DNA from 3 places in the Candidatus Pelagibacter sp. PS_16 genome. Region 2 is predicted to be linked to each of the others. Evidence: riboswitches for the same ligand, from Rfam matches in the RefSeq annotation. Region 2 holds a riboswitch; each other region holds the start of a gene.

Region 1 (6,787 bases), 400 kb from region 2:
TAAATCTTTTCTTTGACCCAAAAATTCATTTGGGTTACCAGTTTTACTGACATTATAACTATTAGTATAACCATCTTTAGGATTAGTTGTCACAAAAGCATTAAGCTTAAATCCAAATGGAACACCTAAATTTTTTACTTCTTCTAAATTTTCATAAAAGTTTTCAGGAGAAACACAGGATAAAATTAATCCTAGTAAATTATTATGATTAATATTGTTAATAATATCTGATATTTTTTCTCCACTTGGAAGATTTATTCCCTCAGAAATGTGAGCACCTATTAAGTATGGCTTATTAAATTCTTCAATTGCTTCAATTGCTAATTTAAACTCTTTTACACTAGACAAAACATCTAAGTAAAAAAAATCAATATAAGGATCTAATAATTTTGCTTGATCATAAAAGTTTTGCTTAATTTCGTCATCTGGTCTTGTATCTTCTTCGTATGTTAAATATTGAGGTGGAAGACCGCCTGCAATTAACACCTTAGGATGTTGTTCTTTAGCTTTCTGAGCTATTTCACCAGCTTTTTTGTTTAAGTATTCAAACTTATCTTCAATTTTATTATCACGTAATCTTATTCGTCTAGTAGTAAAGGTTGCTGTAACAATAACTTCAGCACCCGCTTTAATAAAGTCTAAATGTGTGTCTAGTAAGAGTTGATGGTATTCTTCTTTTAAAACAGCATTTGCACTCCACAATGTGCCGTTTGGCTTCATACCACGAGCCAACAATTCTTGTCCCATACCACCATCTAAAATTCGTGTTGTTTTAAAAAAATTGATATCCATTTTTATTCCTTACTTTTTTAGTGCTTTGGCTTTATGCCAGGTGCACAATACAGTTCAACTACCTTTACCAATTATATAATGATTTCCTTTTTAGCAGTTAGTACCTGCAATATGGATCAAATCGGTTAACTATTTATATATCTATTAGACTGATTAGTAAATCACTTCTTGAATAATATTTTAGCATTGAATGAAAAGGATCTTCTCTCACCATCAACGTTAAATGGATAAGCTGTGTGCATTAAATAATTTGGAAAAATCAATAGATCTCCTAATTTAGGGTTTAAATTATAGATACTTTTACTTAAAAAGTTTTTTTGACCATTAATAAAATCAATTGTTCCATTAGTTTTAATCTTTTTATTCTTAACTAATTTATTTTGATTCATATCTTTTGGGATTTTAAGATAGCCAACACCTGACAGTTGTCCTTCATGATAATGAATTGGATTATATTCATTTTTTAATTGCCTAACCACCCATAGATTTATTATCTTAATTTCTTTAATTTTTTTAATACCTGACTTATCAAGGTAAACTTTAATATTTTTTATTAATTCTTTAGACAAACTCTTATTAATTAAAGTTTTAGGTATCTTAATTTCATTCTTAATTTGACTTGCAAGTTTAGGGCTATAATCATTTTTTTTAGATAATTGAGACTTATCAATGTGATTATTTAATATAGTAATAATTTTTTTGGATAACTTTGTTTTTCCTATAGTGGGTCCAAATGCTCTAAATGTTTTCATAACCTTTCTATAATAATTTAATACTTCTGTTATGCAAACAACTTCAGTCCCATTCGAATAGCGACAAATATGACAAGTCCCGATGTCACTAGAGCTAATATTCTTGCAGGAAAAATTTTAAGATTTAAATAGTTTCCAAGCTGGCCGCCTATTAAAACAAATAGAAATAATGGCCAATAATCATAAATTCCATTTATTGTTGATGCCTTTGTAAATTGGCCAGCAAGTCCTGATAAAGAATTAATCAGTATGAATAATGATGCTGCTGTTGCAATGTTTTTTGCTTTATCTACTCTAATTAATAACAATATAGGGCTTAAGAAAATTCCACCACCAATTCCAACTACACCAGACACAAATCCAATAGATGCACCAATGAATAGCGATAATATTTTTGGTATCTTGTTATAAATTTCAATTTTTTGATCAAAAGATTGAAATTTGATGAGAAGTAGAGCTCCTGCTAGCGCTAAGACTAAAAAAAGTAAAATTTCAAAAATTTCTTTATCTACTGATAAAGATCCCCCTATGAATGCAAGTGGCACAGATGATATCAAATATGGGGTAAGGATCTTAAAATTGATATTTCCAGCTTTAATATAATTTATACAATTTCCTGATACGACAATAATATTACAAAAGAGAGCAATTACAGGAAAGATCAAGTAAGGAATATCCCAAATTAATAGAAGGGCTAGATAGGTAGAGCCACCACCAAAGCCAACACTTGAATATAAAGTTGCTGTTAGAAGAAATAAAAATGATAATATAATCATAATAATTATTTTAAATTTATGATTGTAAATATAGCACTTTTAACTGTTACGGACACCAGAACTTTTGAGAACGATAAGTCCGGTGCGATCTTAGTAAAAAAAATAGAAAAGGCTAAACATAAATTAATAGATAGAAAAATTTGTAAAGATAACAAAGATGACATCATTAAAATCCTTAAAGATTGGATTAATCAATCAGAAATAGATGTTGTAATTACAACAGGGGGCACTGGGCTTACAGGTCGAGATATTACACCAGAGGCAGTAAACGAGATAGCTGACAAGCATATTCCAGGATTTGGAGAGGTGTTTAGAACAATAAGTTTAAAAACAGTTGGTACATCTGCCATTCAATCTAGAGCTTGTGCAGTACTAGCTAATGGCAAATATGTATTTGCTTTGCCAGGTTCTTCAGGGGGAGTAACGGATGCCTGGGATGGAATTTTAAAACATCAGTTAGATATAAATCATAAACCTTGTAATTTTGTAGAACTTTTTCCAAGGCTTAAAGAAAAATAATTATTTTTGATATTTTTCTTTCCACTCAGAATAAGGCATACCATAAACATGCTCACGTGCATCTAAGTCTGAAATTTCAATACCTTTTTTCTCTGCTTCTTCTCGATACCATTTTGATAAACAGTTTCTGCAAAAGCCAGCAAGGTTCATAATATCTATATTTTGAACATCTTTTCGTTCATCTAGATGTTTGAGCAATCTTTCAAATGTAGCAGACTGTAATTCTTTTTTTATATCATTATCCATAACTAAATTATTAGACACATTTCAATTAAGCACAAGATGTAGGCTATATTCAATCTTAAGTAGAAAATAATAATATAATTAATGGATCTTTAGATCAATTTTTGTTTAGTTAAGTAATGGCTACAAAAAAGAAAAAAACAGCCAAAAAATCTAAACGTAAGACCAAAAAAAAAATTAAGAAAAACTTGGTCAAGCAATCACCTAAAAATACTAAAAAAGTTAAAAAGAAAAAAGGTGTGGCTAAAGAGAAGTTACTTAAGCCAATAAAAAAAAATAAGCTTAAGAATATTAATAAAAGAGAGAGGGTAAAAATGAGCACAGAAACAGTAAAAGGTGGACGATCTCCATTACTAGATACGTCTCACTTAAAAGTTAAATTTCCATTTAAAGAACAATATGGAAATTTTATAGGAGGAAAATTCGTTAAACCAAAATCAGGAAAATATTTTGATAACGTAAGTCCAATTAATAATGATGTTATATGTTCCGTTCCAAGATCAGATGCAAAAGATGTTGAGGCTGCATTAGATGCTGCACACGCTGCCTTTCCTACTTGGGGAGTTACATCAATAACTGAAAGATCTAACATACTACTTAAAATAGCTGATGTTATTGAAAAAAATCTTGAACTATTAGCTACTGCTGAATGTTTAGATAATGGAAAACCAATTAGAGAGTGTATGGCAGCTGACTTACCATTAGTTGTTGATCATTGGAGATATTTTGCTGGAGTAATCAGAGCAGAAGAAGGTTCGGTTTCAGAGATAAGTAATAGTGAATATTCTTATCATATACCTGAACCACTTGGTGTAGTTGGACAGATTATACCATGGAACTTTCCATTATTAATGGCAACATGGAAACTTGCACCAGCACTTGCTGCAGGTAACTGTGTAGTTTTAAAACCAGCTGAACAAACACCAGCATCAATCTTACTATTAATGGAACTTATTGGAGACTTATTGCCTCCAGGAGTTGTTAATGTTGTAAGTGGTTTTGGTCTTGAAGCAGGTAAACCATTAGCTTCTTCTAAAAGAATTAGAAAGATTGCTTTTACAGGTGAGACTACAACTGGACGTTTAATCATGCAATATGCATCACAAAACTTAATTCCAATAACTTTAGAATTAGGTGGAAAATCTCCAAATGTTTTCTTTGAAGATGTTATGGATCAAGATGATGATTTCTTTGATAAATGTCTTGAAGGTTTTGCAATGTTTACTCTTAATCAGGGTGAAGTTTGTACTTGTCCTAGTAGAGTATTAATCCAAGAATCTATCTATGATAAATTTATGGAAAGAGCAGTTGCTAGAACGAAAGCAGTCAAGCAGGACAATCCTCTAAAAATGGAAACTATGATTGGTGCTCAAGTATCATTAGAACAAATGGAAAAAATAAAATCTTACTTAGATTTAGGTAAGAAAGAAGGTGCCAAAGTTCTATGTGGTGGTGAAGTTGCTAACTTAAACAGTGGTTTGGAAAAAGGAAATTATATCCAGCCTACTATTTTTGAAGGTAATAACTCTATGAGAGTTTTCCAAGAAGAAATTTTTGGACCAGTTGTATCTGTTACTAAATTTAAAGATGAAGCTCATGCATTAGAAATAGCTAATGATACTCTTTATGGTTTAGGAGCAGGTGTTTGGACTAGAAATGGGAATATTGCTTATAGAATGGGAAGAGGAATCCAGGCTGGTAGAGTTTGGACTAACTGTTACCATGCTTATCCAGCTCATGCTGCTTTTGGAGGATACAAACAATCTGGAATCGGTAGAGAAACACATAAAATGATGCTTAATCATTATAGACAGGTGAAAAACTTACACGTGTCGTACAGTGAGAAAAAATTAGGCTTCTTTTAACAGATATATTATAATGGCCTGTATTAAACTACAGGCCATATAACTATGAAAGTTTCCGCAACCCCTTCAGCTTTAGAACTAATTGAAGATCTAAAGAAAGATCATGGTAAAGAATTACTCTTTCATCAATCTGGTGGATGTTGTGATGGAAGTGCTCCAATGTGTTACCCTGTTAAAGAATTTTTAGTAAGTGATGACGATGTTTTAGTTGGAAAAATTGGTGGTATTCCTTTTTACATAAGTGAAACTCAACATGAAGCATGGAAAAATACAGATTTAATTATTGATTGCATTCAAGGTATGGGTGGAATGTTTTCTTTAGACAATGGAACTGGCAGAAGATTTTTAACAAGATCTGAGATTTGCGTTCCTGAAAAAAAATCAATTAATTAATTAAATTTCATTTTAACTCTTAGTGTAAGTAAAATTACTATAATAATAAGATAGATTAAGGGTTCAACTGTAACTACTTTAACTAACCATAAGTAGTGAATAATTCCTAATAAAGAAATTATATAAACAAGCTTGTGTAGTTTTTTCCATTTATCTCTCAACAACCTTATCATTCGTTTAGATGAAGTAAGAGCAAGTGGCACTAATAAAAGCCAAGCTAAAAATCCAGCAAATATAAATTTTTTTTTTATAATATCATCTCCAATACTAGACCAATCAAAACGATAATCTATGCCAACATATGTCATCATGTGTGCTGATGCATAAAAAAAAACAAACAACCCAAACATTCTCCTATAGCTAATCCAAAAATTTAATTCAGTAAATTTTTGTAAAGGAGTCATTGCAAGAGTTATTATGATAAAACGAAGTGTCCACTCACCAGTTACATGTGTTATTTTTTTCACAGGTTCTGGACCTAATTGATTAAAAATAATTTGATAAACAATGATTAATATTGGCAGTAAACAAAAAAAGAAAATTGGTATTTTTATATATTTCTGCATGTTTTATAAAACAAATTTATGTATCTAAAAGTTTTTCTTTAAATCCATACCTGAATATAAATGTGCAACTTCATCACCATACCCATTAAACATTTCAGTCTCAATCCTAGGAGCTAAAATACCTTCACCTATGACACGTTCTGTTGCTTGTGACCATCTTGGATGAGAAACATTTGGGTTAACATTTGAATAAAATCCATATTCTCTTGGGGACGATCTCATCCAAGATGATGTAGGCATATTTTCAACTAATTTTATTTTAACAATTGCTTTTGCACTTTTAAAACCATACTTCCAAGGAACAAAAATTCTTAATGGAGCTCCATTTTGATTAGGCAATGTTTTTCCATAAAGCCCAGTAACAACTGTTGTTATAGGATGCATAGCTTCATCAATTCTTAATCCTTCTCTATAAGGCCAATTTAGAACAGGGTATCTTTGGCCATTCATTTGTTCAGGGTCATAAACACTTTCAAATTCAACAAATTTTGCAGTATTTTTGATAGATACTTTACTAAGTAACCTACTTAGAGAAAATCCCATCCAAGGAATAACCATTGACCAACCCTCAACACACCTTAGTTTGTAGATTCTTTCTTCCGAAGGAAATAAAGAAATTATTTCTTCAGCTGAAATCGTAACTGGATTTTCTACTTCCCCCTCAATAGTTACACTCCAAGGTTTAGTAATAAATTCTTGTGAATTTCTATAAGGATCACTTTTACTGGTACCAAATTCATAATAATTGTTATACGTCGTAATATCTTCATATGATGTTAGCTTAGTTTTATTTTGTGAATAAGCATTGTTTAAGAATGGTATACTGCTCAAAGATATTGAACCAACACCAAGCCCAATTGATTTAATAAATTTTCTTCTTT
Region 2 (6,787 bases):
TTAGCTGAGATCGGTTTAGTACCTTTAGCTAAAGCAAAATATGATGTTGTAAGAACTGCAGCGGTCGAATTAAACACTATTAGCATCAAGTAATTTAAATTCCTCAAACACAATCAAGGCCAGAATAAACTTCTGGCCTTTTTTATTAGTACAATTTGTAGTTTAAAATTGTAACAAATCTGTAACATTAAAACTGTAATACATAAGCTCATGAATATTATAATTTTATTATTAGTTACAATATTTAGCTATCTATCATTTTTATATGGTCGCTCTAGAATAAGAAAAATTACATCAACACAATCTATAAAGATTAACGCTCTACCAAATTATTATGGTTATTATCTAGCTTTATGGTGCGCGTTACCAGCATTAATTATATTATTATTTTGGTCTATATTTGAACCAGCGATTATTAAATATTTGATCTCACAAACTTTAATTCAAAACGATTTAAATTATTCAGGGGACCAACTTAATTTACTTTATCAAAAAATTAGATCACTTTATGAGGGTAATTTTTCAGGAACCTTAACTGAAGAAATTAAAATAGGCGTTAAGAATTATGAAAATTTACAAACAATTGCTCAAAATTCTAAAATTGTTTTATTATTATCAACTTTTATTGCTGCTATCTCATATGGGATTTTTAGAATTTCAAAAAATAATAAAGCAAGACATGATGTTGAAAAAATTTTAACAGGATTACTTTTTGTATGTTCTCTAGTTGCTATATTAACAACAATGGGAATTATTTTCTCTCTTTTATTTGAAAGTTTAAAATTTTTTTCAGCAATTAATATTTTTGATTTTTTGTTTGGAATGAATTGGAGTCCTCAAAGAGCTTTCGTTAGTGATGCCTCAGCAATTACAGCTTTAGAATATGAAAATTTAAAAGGTGCTTTTGGTTCTGTTCCTTTATTTGCTGGTACAGCATTTATAGCTCTCATTGCAATGCTTGTAGCTGTTCCTATTGGATTATTTTCTGGAATTTATATGGCAGAGTACGCAAGTTCTAAAGTTAGAAAATATTCTAAACCAATTATTGAAATCTTGGCTGGAATTCCAACAGTTGTATATGGCTTTTTTGCAGCGCTTACTGTTGGCCCCTTTTTTAGAGAATTAGGTGAAAAGTTAAACTTAGAGGTATCTTCTGAAAGTGCTCTTGCTGCAGGATTGGTAATGGGAGTTATGATTATTCCTTATGTGTCTTCATTATCTGATGACGTGATTAATGCAGTCCCTCAATCTTTAAGAGATGGATCTTATGCAATTGGAGCAACCAAATCAGAAACTATTAAAAATGTTGTAATTCCTGCTGCATTACCAGGGATTGTGGGCTCGGTGTTATTAGCTGTATCAAGAGCCATTGGTGAAACAATGATTGTGGTAATGGCTGCTGGTTTAGCCGCAAATCTAACCATTAATCCACTTGAGTCTACCACTACCATCACCACTCAAATTGTAATGTTATTAATTGGCGATCAGGAGTTCGATAGTCCAAAAACACAATCTGCTTTTGCATTGGGCTTAACACTTTTCTTTGCAACATTAATTTTAAACTACATAGCCTTAAGATTTGTTAAAAAATATAGAGAAAAATATGAATAAAGAGCAACGATTAAAAAAACGACATAATGCTGAAAAAAGATTTAAGCTCTATGGATTAACTTCTATTTTACTAGCAATTTTTTTTGTAATCTTTTTATTAAATGCTATCTTTTCAAAAGGCAGTGGCGCATTTTTAAAAACAACTATAGATGTTGAGGTAAATTTTGATGCTGATACTTTAGAATTAAGTGAATCGCCTCCACTCGAAGATTTAGAAAATACAGATTACTATGAACTAGCAATTGATAGTATTCTTAAAGTAAAAAAAGTTAATGGTTTAACCGAAGAAAAGTTATTAATTAATTTATTTAGTCCTGATTATGAATATGAAATAAGAAACTTTTTACTTGATAATCCAAAAGCTTTAAATCAAACCACTGTATTAAAACTAACTGCATCAGATGATTTTGATCAATTGCATAAAGGTAATTACCCTAGAGAACTTCCAGAAGAGCGAAGACGGATTAATAATTTTCAATTAAATCTTTATGACGAATTAGTTAATGAAGGAAAAGTTAATAAAATATTTAACTCATATTTGTTTACTAAAGGAGATTCAAGAAACCCTGAACTTGCAGGAATTGGTGGAGCCTTAGTGGGTTCATTTTTTACCATTGTAATTACTTTATTATTATCTTTTCCAATCGCTATTGCAGCTTCAGTTTATTTAGAGGAATTTGCTCCTAAAAATAAAATTACTGATTTTATAGAAATTAATATAAATAATTTAGCAGCAGTACCTTCCATTGTATTTGGATTATTAGGTTTGGGTATTTTGCTTGGGACCTTTCATCTACCAAGATCAACTCCATTAATTGCAGGAATTACTTTAGCCTTAATGACTTTACCAAGAATTATTATTCCATGTAGAGCTTCCTTAAAAGCAGTACCTCCTTCAATTAGAGAAGGAGCGCTTGCAATTGGCGCATCTAAAGTTCAATCAGTTACGCATCATGTTCTGCCTTTAGCAATTCCAGGCACTTTGTCAGGAACTATTATTGGTTTGGCCCAAGCGCTTGGGGAAACAGCGCCCTTAATATTGATTGGTATGGTTGCTTTTGTGGTCGATATTCCATCTATTCCAACGGATCCATCAGCTTCGTTGCCAGTACAGGTTTATTTATGGTCTGAACAAGCAGAAAGAGGGTTTGTAGAAAAAACATCAGCAACTATTATGGTTCTTTTAAGTTTTTTAATTACATTAAATTTTATAGCAGTTTACTTACGACAAAAATTTGAAAGGAAGTGGTAATGAAAAATAATAAAATAAAAATTAAAAGCAGTAATTTAAATGTGCATTATGGAGAAAAACAAGCACTCTTTGATGTAGATTTGGATATCTATGACAAAGAAGTTACAGCTTTAATCGGTCCTTCTGGATGTGGAAAATCAACCTTCATAAGATGCATAAACAGAATGAATGATGTTATTGATATTTGTAAAGTTGAAGGATCAATTACAATAGATGATGAAGAGATCATTGACAAAAATCTGGATGTTGTAGGGCTTCGAGAGAAAATTGGTATGGTTTTTCAAAAACCCAATCCTTTTCCAAAAAGTATTTATGATAATATTTCTTATGGACCAACCATTCATGGTTTAGCAGAAAATAAAACAGATATGGATGAAATTGTTGAGAATAGTTTAAAAAAAGCAGCTTTATGGAACGAAGTTAAAGACAGGTTAAATGAAGCAGGCACAGGTTTATCTGGAGGTCAGCAGCAAAGATTATGTATTGCAAGAGCCATATCAGTAAATCCTCAAGTTATTTTAATGGATGAACCGTGTTCGGCACTAGACCCTATTGCCACTGCTAAAATTGAAGAATTAATTGATGAACTTAAAAAAAGTTATACAATAGTCATTGTTACTCATTCAATGTCCCAAGCCGTAAGAGTTTCTCAAAGAACTGGCTTTTTCCATTTAGGAAAAATAATTGAAGTGGATACAACAGAGAAAATATTTAAAAACCCTGGAAATAAAATGACCCAGGATTATATTACAGGGAGGTTTGGTTAATTATGTCAGATATTACACATATTGTTAAATCCTACGAGGATGAATTACAAAGTTTAAATGATAACTTAATTAAAATGGGTAGCTTAGTTGAAGCTCAGTTGACAGATTCAATGGAGGCCATCATCAAAGTTGATAAAGAAGCTGCTGAAAACATTATTAAAAATGATGAAAAAATTAATGAGTTAAGAGCAACTATTGAAGAGCAGATTGTAACAGTACTCGTTAAAAGAGCCCCGATGGCAATTGATTTAAGATTAACTATTTCAACTTTAAAAATTTCAAGTGATCTTGAACGTATTGGTGATTTAGCAAAAAGTGTTGCTAAAAAGATCAAACCTTTACCACGCGATCTTCCAGAAGAGTTAATTGCCAGTTTAAAAAGATTAGGGGAGTTAGTTCAAAGACAATTGAAAGATGTTTTGGATGCTTATCTTAACCAGTCAAAAGAAGCTGCTGTTAAAATTTGGAAATCAGATGAGAGAGTAGATGATTTAACACATATCGCAATGAATGAAGTTGCAAATTTCTTAAGCAAAGATAAAAAAAATTTAGATCTAGCAACACACTTATTGTTTGTGACTAAAAATATTGAAAGAGCAGGAGATCATATTACTAATATCGCTGAAGCTTTATTTTATCTAATCGAGGGAGAGCATATTGAAGGAGCAAGACCTAAAGGTAAAGATTTTGATCCAAACTAATGAGCGTTAGCATTCATATTGTAGAAGACGAACAACCCATTATCACTTTAGTTAAATATAACCTTGAAAAAGAAGGTTATAAAGTTTCATCATCAGACAATGGCAATGAGGGTATTGAAGATATTAAAAAATTATTTCCTGATCTTGTTTTATTAGACTGGATGTTACCTGATTTTTCTGGCGTAGAAATTTGTAAAATTTTAAAAAAAGAAAAAAAATTTAAAGAAATTCCAATCATAATGCTTACTGCTAAGGGTGAGGATGAAGATAAGATTAAAGGGTTAAACTCTGGTGCAGATGATTACATCACCAAACCCTTTAGTTTCCCAGAATTACTTGCAAGAATAAAAGCGCTACTTCGAAGATCTAAGCCCTCATTAGTTTCTGATATTGTTGAATTCGAAGACCTTAAGGTGGATAGATTAACACGACGTGTTTTTAGAAAAAACAAAGAAATTCATTTGGGACCCAAGGAATATGATTTAATCAATTTTTTTATTAAAAACCCTAAACGTGTTTACTCAAGAGATCAAATTCTAGAGAATGTTTGGTCTGATAATATCAATGTTGAAACAAGAACAGTTGATGTTCATATAAGAAGACTTAGACAAAGTATTAATATTGATGGATTTAAAGAATTAATTAGAACCGTAAGATCAGCTGGCTATTCATTAAATTAGTAATGACTGTAGAAGCATAAAGACTTAAAATAATAATAATAAACTGAACATAGACACATGATTTAGGACTTGTTAAGGTCTGATTATGAAAGGTTATAGATTTATTACAAGTGACGACACTTCAGAATTTTGCCATCGTGTAACGGAGGCCATATCCAATGGATGGAAATTGTATGGTGATCCCAAAATGACTTTTGATAAAAAAAGAGGGGTCATGCGTTGTGCTCAAGCAGTTATAAAAAATTCACCTCAGAAAAAGTATTCCAAAAAGATGAAGCTATCATCGATATAAATGGCAGATCAGATAATACCCTTTGTTTATATGCTAGGGATACTCTTATTAGTACTCCCAGCTTTTCTACAATCTAATTCTAAATTAAAGCAGTTTTTAACTAATCTTACTATTTGGATTGTCATTATCCTTCTAATTCTAACCATCATCTATTTCATTTGACATTTTGAGAGAAAGTTGATTATATTTGGTTGCGCTGATTTAAGTTAAATTGCAGAGCGCGTTATAAATCCTGCTAAAGCGACGCTTCAACCACCGCTTTAGACAGGTGGTTTTTTTTTATCTTTCATAAAATTAAGCCGGGCAGTTGAACCATATTGTGCGCCCTGCATTTGCTTAAGCACTAAAAAGGAGAAAAGAGGCCTATGAATATAACCTCTTATTATTTTGTGACCTTTTTTCCCCAAAACAAGAGGAAAAAAAATGAGCACAAATAAATTAAAAGAAAGATTAGATAAAGGACCTGTTATATGCGCAGAAGGTTTTTTATTTGAGATAGAAAGACGTGGCTACATGTCATCAGGGGAATTTGTTCCAATGGTGTCATTAGATCATCCTGAAGTTTTAGAGAACTTACATAGAGAATTTCAACACGCAGGATCTGATGTAGTTGAGGCCTTTACTTATAATGGACACAGAGAAAAAATGCGTGTTATTGGTAAAGAAGAACTTCTTGAACCACTAAATCGTTCAGCATTAAAAATTGCTAAAAAAGTAGCATTAGATACTCCTAAAGGATCAAAACCAAATTTGATGGCAGGTAATATTTCAAATTCAAATATCTGGAAACATAATGATCCACAATCTCAAAAAGAAGTTGAAGGAATGTTTACAGAAATGATTGGTTGGGCCGTTGAAGAAGGTGCTGATATGTTAATTGGTGAAACTTTTTATTATGCTGAAGAAGCTTTTAAAGCTTTAGAAGTTATGAAAAAAACAGGTTTACCAACTGTATTAACCATATCTCCAATGGGTGAAAATAAAATGAGAGATGGAAAATCAGTTGTTGATACCTGTAAAGAGCTAGAGCAATTAGGGGCTGATGTTGTTGGTTTAAATTGTTTTAGAGGACCTGCTACCATGTTTCCTTTTTTAAAAGAAATTAGAAAAGCAGTTAAATGTCATGTTGGAGCTTTACCTATTCCTTATAGAACCAGTGAAGATTACCCAACATTTTTTAATCTACCGGACAGAAGTAATTGTGCATGTCCATCACCTCATGGAAGAACGTTTCCAACAGCATTGGACCCACACTTTTGTAATAGATATGAAATAGGTAAATTTGCAAAAGATGCTTATGAGCTAGGTATTAATTACCTTGGAGTATGTTGTGGAGCAAACCCAATGTTGATTAGGGAAGTTGCTGAGTCAATTGGTTTAACTGTTCCAGCAAGTAAATATCGAGAGAACATGGAAAATCATTTTATGTATGGAAAAAATAAAAGAATTCCAAAACATATGACTGAATATGGAGACAAAGCGTA
Region 3 (6,787 bases), 130 kb from region 2:
TTTTCATAACTAGAAATATTTTTTCCAACAGACGTATTACCACAAAGATATTTAATATTAACATTGCTGTGTTTAACTAATAATTTAATTAATTGAACACCAATATAACCTGTTGATCCAGCAACTAAAACATTAAGCTTAGGCATTTTTTTATTATAACAGTTTAGAGTTAAAAAAGAATTATCTTTTCGAGAATTGGAAGCTTCGTCTTGCTTTTCTACGACCAGGTTTTTTTCTTTCAACTGATCTAGAGTCTCTAGTATTAAGCTTTTCTGTCTTAAGTACTGCTCTATTCTCTGAATCAAATAAGATTAATGCTTTAGCAATACCATGAACCATTGCACCAGCTTGACCTGTGTGACCACCACCTGCTACGCTACATCTTACATCATAATCAGTTGCTTGGTTTATAATCTCAAATGGTCTTGTGATTTGCATTTTGTGACTTCCGCTAGTGAAATACTCATCCATAGTTCTGCCATTAACGTAAATTTTACCTGTACCTTTTTTCACCCAAATTTTTGCAATAGATTTTTTTCTTCTACCAGTTGCGTATTTACTATCTTTAAAATCTAATTTAATTTTAGGTTTTTTTGTAGATACTTTATTTGGTGTAGCTGCTGTTACCATATTAATTTCTTATTAAATTTTTACTGTTTAATTTACCTAGGTCTAAAAGTTTTGGGTTTTGTGCTGCATGAGGGTGTTCTTCACCAGCATAAATTTTTACTTTAGTTAACTGTTTTCTTCCTAGAACTCCCCCAGGTAACATTCTTTTAATAGCTAATTTTAATGTCTCACCAGGTTTATTTTTTTCTAATAACTTTTCAGGAGTAATTTCTTTAATTCCACCTGGGTGACCAGTATGTCTATAATATTTTTTATCTTTAAATTTTTTTCCTGTGAACTTTGCTTGTTCAACATTTTTAACAACAACAAAATCACCATCATCCATATGAGGTGTAAAAGTTGTTTTGTTTTTTCCTCTAACAATCAAAGCAATAATAGAAGCTAATCTGCCAACTACAGCATTTTTAGCGTCTATCTCAAACCAGTTACTGTTTAAATCACCACTTTTTAGAAATTTTGTCATAGTGCGAGGATTAATACTATTATTAGATATAATGTCAATTTTATATTTCTCTTGCAATATCTTGCTTAAATGATATTTTTATATAGCCGATTTGTTCCTATTGCAGGCTAGTTATTGCTAAAAAGGATTTTTTAACCACATTATCGGTAGGCGCATTTGAACTGTATTGTACGCCTTGCATAAAGCAAAAGTACTAAAAAAGGAGTATTAAGATGAGTACAAAAAGACAAAACCCTGAGACTATAGCTATACATGGTGGTGATTATAGAAGTGATCCAACAACCAAAGCAGTAGCAGTTCCAATTTATAGAACAACATCGTATCAATTTGATAGTACTGAACATGCTGCAAATTTGTTTGCTCTTAAGGAATTTGGAAATATTTATACAAGAATAATGAATCCAACAAATGATGCTCTTGAAAAAAGAGTTGCTTCATTAGAAGGAGGATTAGCCTGTTTAACAGTAGCATCTGGACAAACCGCATCAACTTTTGCAATTTTAAACGTTGCACAAGCCGGAGATAATATAGTCAGCTCTACGGATTTATATGGAGGTACTATTTCGTTATTCACGCATACATTAAGTAAACTTGGTATTGAAGTTAGATATGCAGACCCTTCTGACCCAAAAAACTTTGAAAAAGCTGTTGATGATAAAACTAGAGCTTTTTATGGTGAGACTTTACCAAATCCTTATTTGAGAGTTTTTCCAATTAAAGAAGTTTCTGATATTGGTAAAAAATACAATATACCATTAATAATGGACAACACAGCTGCTCCTGTAATTTGCAAACCTTTAGAACATGGTGCTGCTGTAGTAGTTTATTCACTAACAAAATATATAGGTGGTCACGGTACGGTTGTAGGTGGAGCTTTGGTTGATGGAGGTAATTTTGATTGGACAGCTGATCCCAAAAGGCAACCTTTATTTAACGAACCTGACGCAAGTTACGGTGGAGCTATATGGGGAAAAGTGGTTCCAGAATTAACTGGGGCTAATGTTTCTTTTGCAGTAAGAGCGCGGGTTACATTACTAAGAGATCTTGGTTCTGCCCTATCACCTGACAATGCATTTGGAATTATTCAAGGGCTCGAAACAGTTGCTCTCAGAATGAAACAACACTGCTCAAATGCATCAAAAGTTGTTGACTATTTAAAGAAAAATAAAGAAGTAACAAGAGTAATCTATCCAACAGAACATGAAGGTAAAATTGCTGATCGTGCTAAAAAATACCTTAATGAAGGAAATGGTGGTTTAGTTGGTATCGAGCTCAAAGGTGGTATTGAAGCAGGTAAGAGATTTATCGAGTCTTTAAAAATGTTTTATCATGTTGCAAATATTGGGGATGCAAGAAGTTTAGCAATTCATCCTGCAACAACAACTCATAGTCAGTTAACAGAAAAAGAATTGTTAGCCTCAGGTGTAACTCCTGGATACGTAAGATTATGTATTGGTATTGAGCATATAGATGACATTATTGAGGATTTAGACCAAGCTTTAAATAAATCTTCTAAAGGGAATTTGAAAGCAGTTAGTTAGAGTTTTTATATAATATCAAAAAATAAGAACTCAAAACTAATATTGAACCTAGCTGGTGTAGTGAAGCATATGTAATCTCTACACCAGAAATCAAAGTTATAATTCCTAAAAAAATTTGAAACAAGATAGCAACATCAAAAAATAATACATATTTAAAATCATATTGTTTTTTAAAATAGATAAAATTTAAAATGATTATAAAAAAAAGAAGCAAATATGCAGTTGATCTATGCAAAAATTGAATAATTGATGGGTTGTTAAATAATTGAGTAGTAATTAAATCACCATAACTAACATCATTTGGAAAAAAACTACCATTCATATCAGGCCATGAATTATAGATGAGACCACCATCTAAACCTGATAAGAAAGCACCCAATACAATCTGCAAAACTATCAATTTAAGTATGAATAATAAAAATAAATTTGGAATTTTATTTTCAAATTTTTTAATTTTATGAATATCTAAAATATACCAAAAAATTAAACATAAAATAAATAAAGCCAAAGATAAATGAATGCTAAGTCTAAAGTGACTAACGTCATTATTTTCAATTAATCCACTAGATACCATATACCAACCGATGAACCCCTGAAGACACACAAGGAAAAAAATCCAATAATATTTATTAGAATAATGCAGAGTTTTTTTAAAATAGAGAGTAAAGAAAAGCAAAGGCACTAAAGTAAACAAACCTACAAATCTTGCTAACAATCTATGAGCATACTCCCAATAAAAAATCACTTTAAATTCATCTAAGGACATGCCGTAGTTAATATTTTTATATTCAGGAATTTTTTTGTATTCTGTGAAATAAAAATTCCACTCATTAATATTCATAGGTGGGAGTATTCCAGTAAAAAGCTCCCAAGCTGTGATTGATAAACCAGAGTCTGTTAGTCTAGTAAGACCACCGACAGCTACCATAAGAACAATTAATGAAAATAAAGTTATTAACCACAATTTTAAATATTTTATATAGTTGTCGCTATTTACAAACATAAATTATACTTATAATAATTATCTTAATAACCAATTGAATAAATGTCGCCTACAAATAAAAAAAAACTAAATCAGATTAGAATTAAGCTTGATAAACTTGATAATGATTTACTTAAATTAATCAAAAAAAGATCTTCATTAGTCAATGAAGTGCTAAAAGTAAAAATCCATAAAAAAGAAATAATTGATCAAAAAAGGATCAATTTTATACTTAAAAAAATTAAAAAAAAATCAATACAAACTAATATTGACCCAAAAATCACTAATAGAATTTGGAAAAATATGATTTGGTCTTTTATTGATTACGAAAAAAGAAATTTTAGAAAAAAATAGTACTATTTACTGTGTGGAGGTAATTTTTTTTCCACAAACATTTCATGTTTTCTTGTAGAAGGGTTATATTTCTTTGCAGACAATTTAACTTTAGCTTTTTCACCACCCGCAGGTTTTTTAACATAATAAAAAAAAGGACTATCAGGTTTAGCCTCTGGTACTAATCTAACTTTAACGTGCGTTTTTTTTGCCATTTTATTTTAAACTTTTTATTTTTTTTATTAAATCAGAAATCTTCTTAAGTTTATTTTTTAAATTATAATCAGCATTTATAGAATTATTTGGTAATTCGTCAAGTTTTAATGATTTATCAGAATTAAGAACTTTTTTAACACCAATAATTGTCATTCCTTGATCTTTGAGTAGATATTTAACTTTTTTTAAAACCTCAATAGTATCATTATTATAATATCTTCTATTACCATTTAAAATTTTTGGCTTAATTTGCTTAAATTCCTTCTCCCAAAATCGAATAGTATGAGTATTCAAGGTTCCTTTTTTTTTGTTTACAAGACCAAGAATTTTAGCAACCTCACCTATTGACTTATAAGCATCACTATTTTTATGAATCATTCTTAGAATTTACCAAATCTTTAAATTCCTTAGAAGCTTTAAATAAAACAACATCTCTATTAGATATAGTTGTTTGTTCTTTTGTTTTGGGATTTCGTCCAATTCTACTTTTTTTTGCTCTTATAGAAAAAGTACCAAATTTAGAGAGCTTTAATTTTTTTTCTATTTTTAAATTGTCTACTATTGTAATTAGAAAATCGTCAATTAAATTTTCAGATATATTTTTTGAAAAACCAATTTGCATATAAATTGAATTTATAAGATCTTTTTTTGTTAAGTTAGTTCTTTTCATTAACTTATGTTGTTTCTTATCTTTTCTATTAAATTTCCAGTGACAATTCTAGTACAAACACTTAATGAGTTTGAAAAACCTATATAATCTGTTCCACCATGGCTTTTAATAACAGGAGAATCTAAACCTATGAAAATTGCACCATTATAAAGTCTTGGATCTAATCTTTCTTTAAATTTTTTTAAATTTGAAATATTTAGTAAAGATGAAATTTTACCAATAATATTACCTGTCATGGCTTTCTTTAATTCACTGGTAATAAAATTTGCAGTACCTTCGGCTGTCTTCAAAGCAATATTCCCAGTAAATCCATCTGCAACGATAACATTTACATCGCCATTCATTAACTGATTACCTTCTATATAACCCATAAACTCAAAGTCAGTGTTATTTCTTTGATTTAATTGTTGGTAAGTTTCTTTGATGGTCTCATTACCTTTAATTTCTTCAGACCCTATATTTAATAAAGCAACTTTAGCGGTATCATCAGGATATAACGATTTAAATAACGAAGATCCCATTATAGAAAAATCAATTAAATTTTTTGGACTACATTCGATATTAGCTCCTAAATCTAACACTACACTCATATTCTTTTTATTTGGCCATAAAGCAGAAAGAGCTGGTTTATCAATGTTTTCAATCATCTTTAGATTAAGTTTTGAAATAACAAGTAATGCTCCAGTGTTACCGGCAGAAATAACTATGTCAGATTTTTTTTCTTTAACACTTTGTATGGCTAACCACATACTAGTATTTTTTCCTCTTTTAGCTCCCTCTAAAGGACTATCAGTTCCTTTAACCAGATCTTTAGTATGAATTATTTCAAAAGAAGATGTGGGTAATTGATTGATATAGTTTTGGATTTTTTCCTTATCACCAAAAATTTGATAAAAAGTATTAGCGTTACTTTTATAATGATGATTAATTCCATCAATAACTTTTTTTGGAGAATTATCTCCACCCATTGCATCAACTGCAATTTTTATTATTTTGCTCATTTAATTTTGGACTTTTATTCCTTAGGATCTAAAACTTGTCTACCTCTATATATGCCTGTTTTTAGATCTAAGTGATGAGGTAATCTGTATTCTCCAGATTTCTTATCCTCAACAATATTGGTAGATTTGAACTTCATATTCTGAGCTCTTCTCATTCCAGTTCTTGACGGTGATTGTTTTCGTTTAGGTACAGCCATAATAAAATTAGTGCTTAACTACACCTTTTATATAAGAATTTAAAGTATTATTTTTTAAATTTAACCTATAATTTTCAAAATAATTAACCAAATACTCAATATTAGATGAATTATCTAAAAAATTTACCAAAATAGAGTTTCTAGATTCTATATCTAATTCATCCCAACTGTGAATTTTGTCGATCATTCCATAGAATAAGTTTAGGTAATCTTTCATTTTTTTATTAATTGATTGATCACCATAACCAATTTCCCTGATGCTTAATTCAACTTGTCTGAAGGTAAAATCATAAATCTCTTGTAGTATTTTTTTATCATTATTTTCCTTATAAACTTTCAAAAAGAAAGCAAAATGAAGTAAAAAGAATATTAATCTATCAGAAAAAGTGTCTTGGTTTTTAAAATCTTTATACAAATCTTTATTTCTAGTTAATTGAACTAAATTGTTGTAAATATTTATATAGTTTTTATCCATGAGAAAATTATTTGTATTTATTATAATATCATTATTTATTTCAGCTTGTACTTTAAAAAAAGTTGAAAAACACCACGGTGTTCATTTTTTAAATAAAAAACAAGAAAAACTTACTGTTAATCAGTCAAATAAAAACGATATTTTAAGATTATTAGGTTCACCATCAACTAAAAGTACTTTTGACAATGATTTATGGATTTATATTGAAAGAAAAACAGATAATTCATCTCTTACAAAATTTGGCAGTGAAAGAATTATTGTAAACAATGTTCTATTATT

The links. A riboswitch is a leader RNA that binds a small molecule or an ion and turns the genes downstream of it on or off. The one in region 2 is predicted to bind S-adenosylmethionine.
Region 1: another riboswitch for S-adenosylmethionine. It lies ahead of AC5SL0_RS01815 (homocysteine S-methyltransferase family protein); the one in region 2 lies ahead of AC5SL0_RS03945 (homocysteine S-methyltransferase family protein).
Region 3: another riboswitch for S-adenosylmethionine. It lies ahead of AC5SL0_RS03185 (O-acetylhomoserine aminocarboxypropyltransferase/cysteine synthase family protein); the one in region 2 lies ahead of AC5SL0_RS03945 (homocysteine S-methyltransferase family protein).

The regions. Positions count from the first base shown of each region.
Region 1 is NZ_CM182074.1:345,160-351,946, forward strand. Features, by position in the region: gene AC5SL0_RS01815 (homocysteine S-methyltransferase family protein) at 1-792, opposite strand, end outside; SAM riboswitch class V at 802-865, opposite strand; gene AC5SL0_RS01820 (2OG-Fe(II) oxygenase family protein) at 954-1,544, opposite strand; gene AC5SL0_RS01825 (sulfite exporter TauE/SafE family protein) at 1,574-2,320, opposite strand; gene AC5SL0_RS01830 (molybdenum cofactor synthesis domain-containing protein) at 2,339-2,839, shown strand; gene AC5SL0_RS01835 (DUF1244 domain-containing protein) at 2,840-3,085, opposite strand; gene adh (aldehyde dehydrogenase) at 3,397-4,947, shown strand; gene AC5SL0_RS01845 (DUF779 domain-containing protein) at 4,993-5,340, shown strand; gene msrQ (protein-methionine-sulfoxide reductase heme-binding subunit MsrQ) at 5,337-5,906, opposite strand; gene msrP (protein-methionine-sulfoxide reductase catalytic subunit MsrP) at 5,931-6,787, opposite strand, start outside.
Region 2 is NZ_CM182074.1:741,985-748,771, reverse strand. Features, by position in the region: gene AC5SL0_RS03980 (substrate-binding domain-containing protein) at 1-93, shown strand, start outside; gene pstC (phosphate ABC transporter permease subunit PstC) at 211-1,611, shown strand; gene pstA (phosphate ABC transporter permease PstA) at 1,604-2,863, shown strand; gene pstB (phosphate ABC transporter ATP-binding protein PstB) at 2,863-3,630, shown strand; gene phoU (phosphate signaling complex protein PhoU) at 3,633-4,331, shown strand; gene phoB (phosphate regulon transcriptional regulator PhoB) at 4,331-5,011, shown strand; gene AC5SL0_RS03950 (DUF1737 domain-containing protein) at 5,097-5,303, shown strand; SAM riboswitch class V at 5,596-5,660, shown strand; gene AC5SL0_RS03945 (homocysteine S-methyltransferase family protein) at 5,727-6,787, shown strand, end outside.
Region 3 is NZ_CM182074.1:614,048-620,834, forward strand. Features, by position in the region: gene argC (N-acetyl-gamma-glutamyl-phosphate reductase) at 1-146, opposite strand, end outside; gene rpsI (30S ribosomal protein S9) at 181-630, opposite strand; gene rplM (50S ribosomal protein L13) at 632-1,093, opposite strand; SAM riboswitch class V at 1,233-1,301, shown strand; gene AC5SL0_RS03185 (O-acetylhomoserine aminocarboxypropyltransferase/cysteine synthase family protein) at 1,306-2,634, shown strand; gene AC5SL0_RS03190 (COX15/CtaA family protein) at 2,627-3,637, opposite strand; gene AC5SL0_RS03195 (chorismate mutase) at 3,680-3,970, shown strand; gene AC5SL0_RS03200 (50S ribosomal protein L33) at 3,973-4,164, opposite strand; gene AC5SL0_RS03205 (MerR family transcriptional regulator) at 4,166-4,543, opposite strand; gene AC5SL0_RS03210 (HU family DNA-binding protein) at 4,533-4,835, opposite strand; gene plsX (phosphate acyltransferase PlsX) at 4,835-5,836, opposite strand; gene rpmF (50S ribosomal protein L32) at 5,851-6,033, opposite strand; gene AC5SL0_RS03225 (ubiquinol-cytochrome C chaperone family protein) at 6,041-6,508, opposite strand; gene bamE (outer membrane protein assembly factor BamE domain-containing protein) at 6,507-6,787, shown strand, end outside.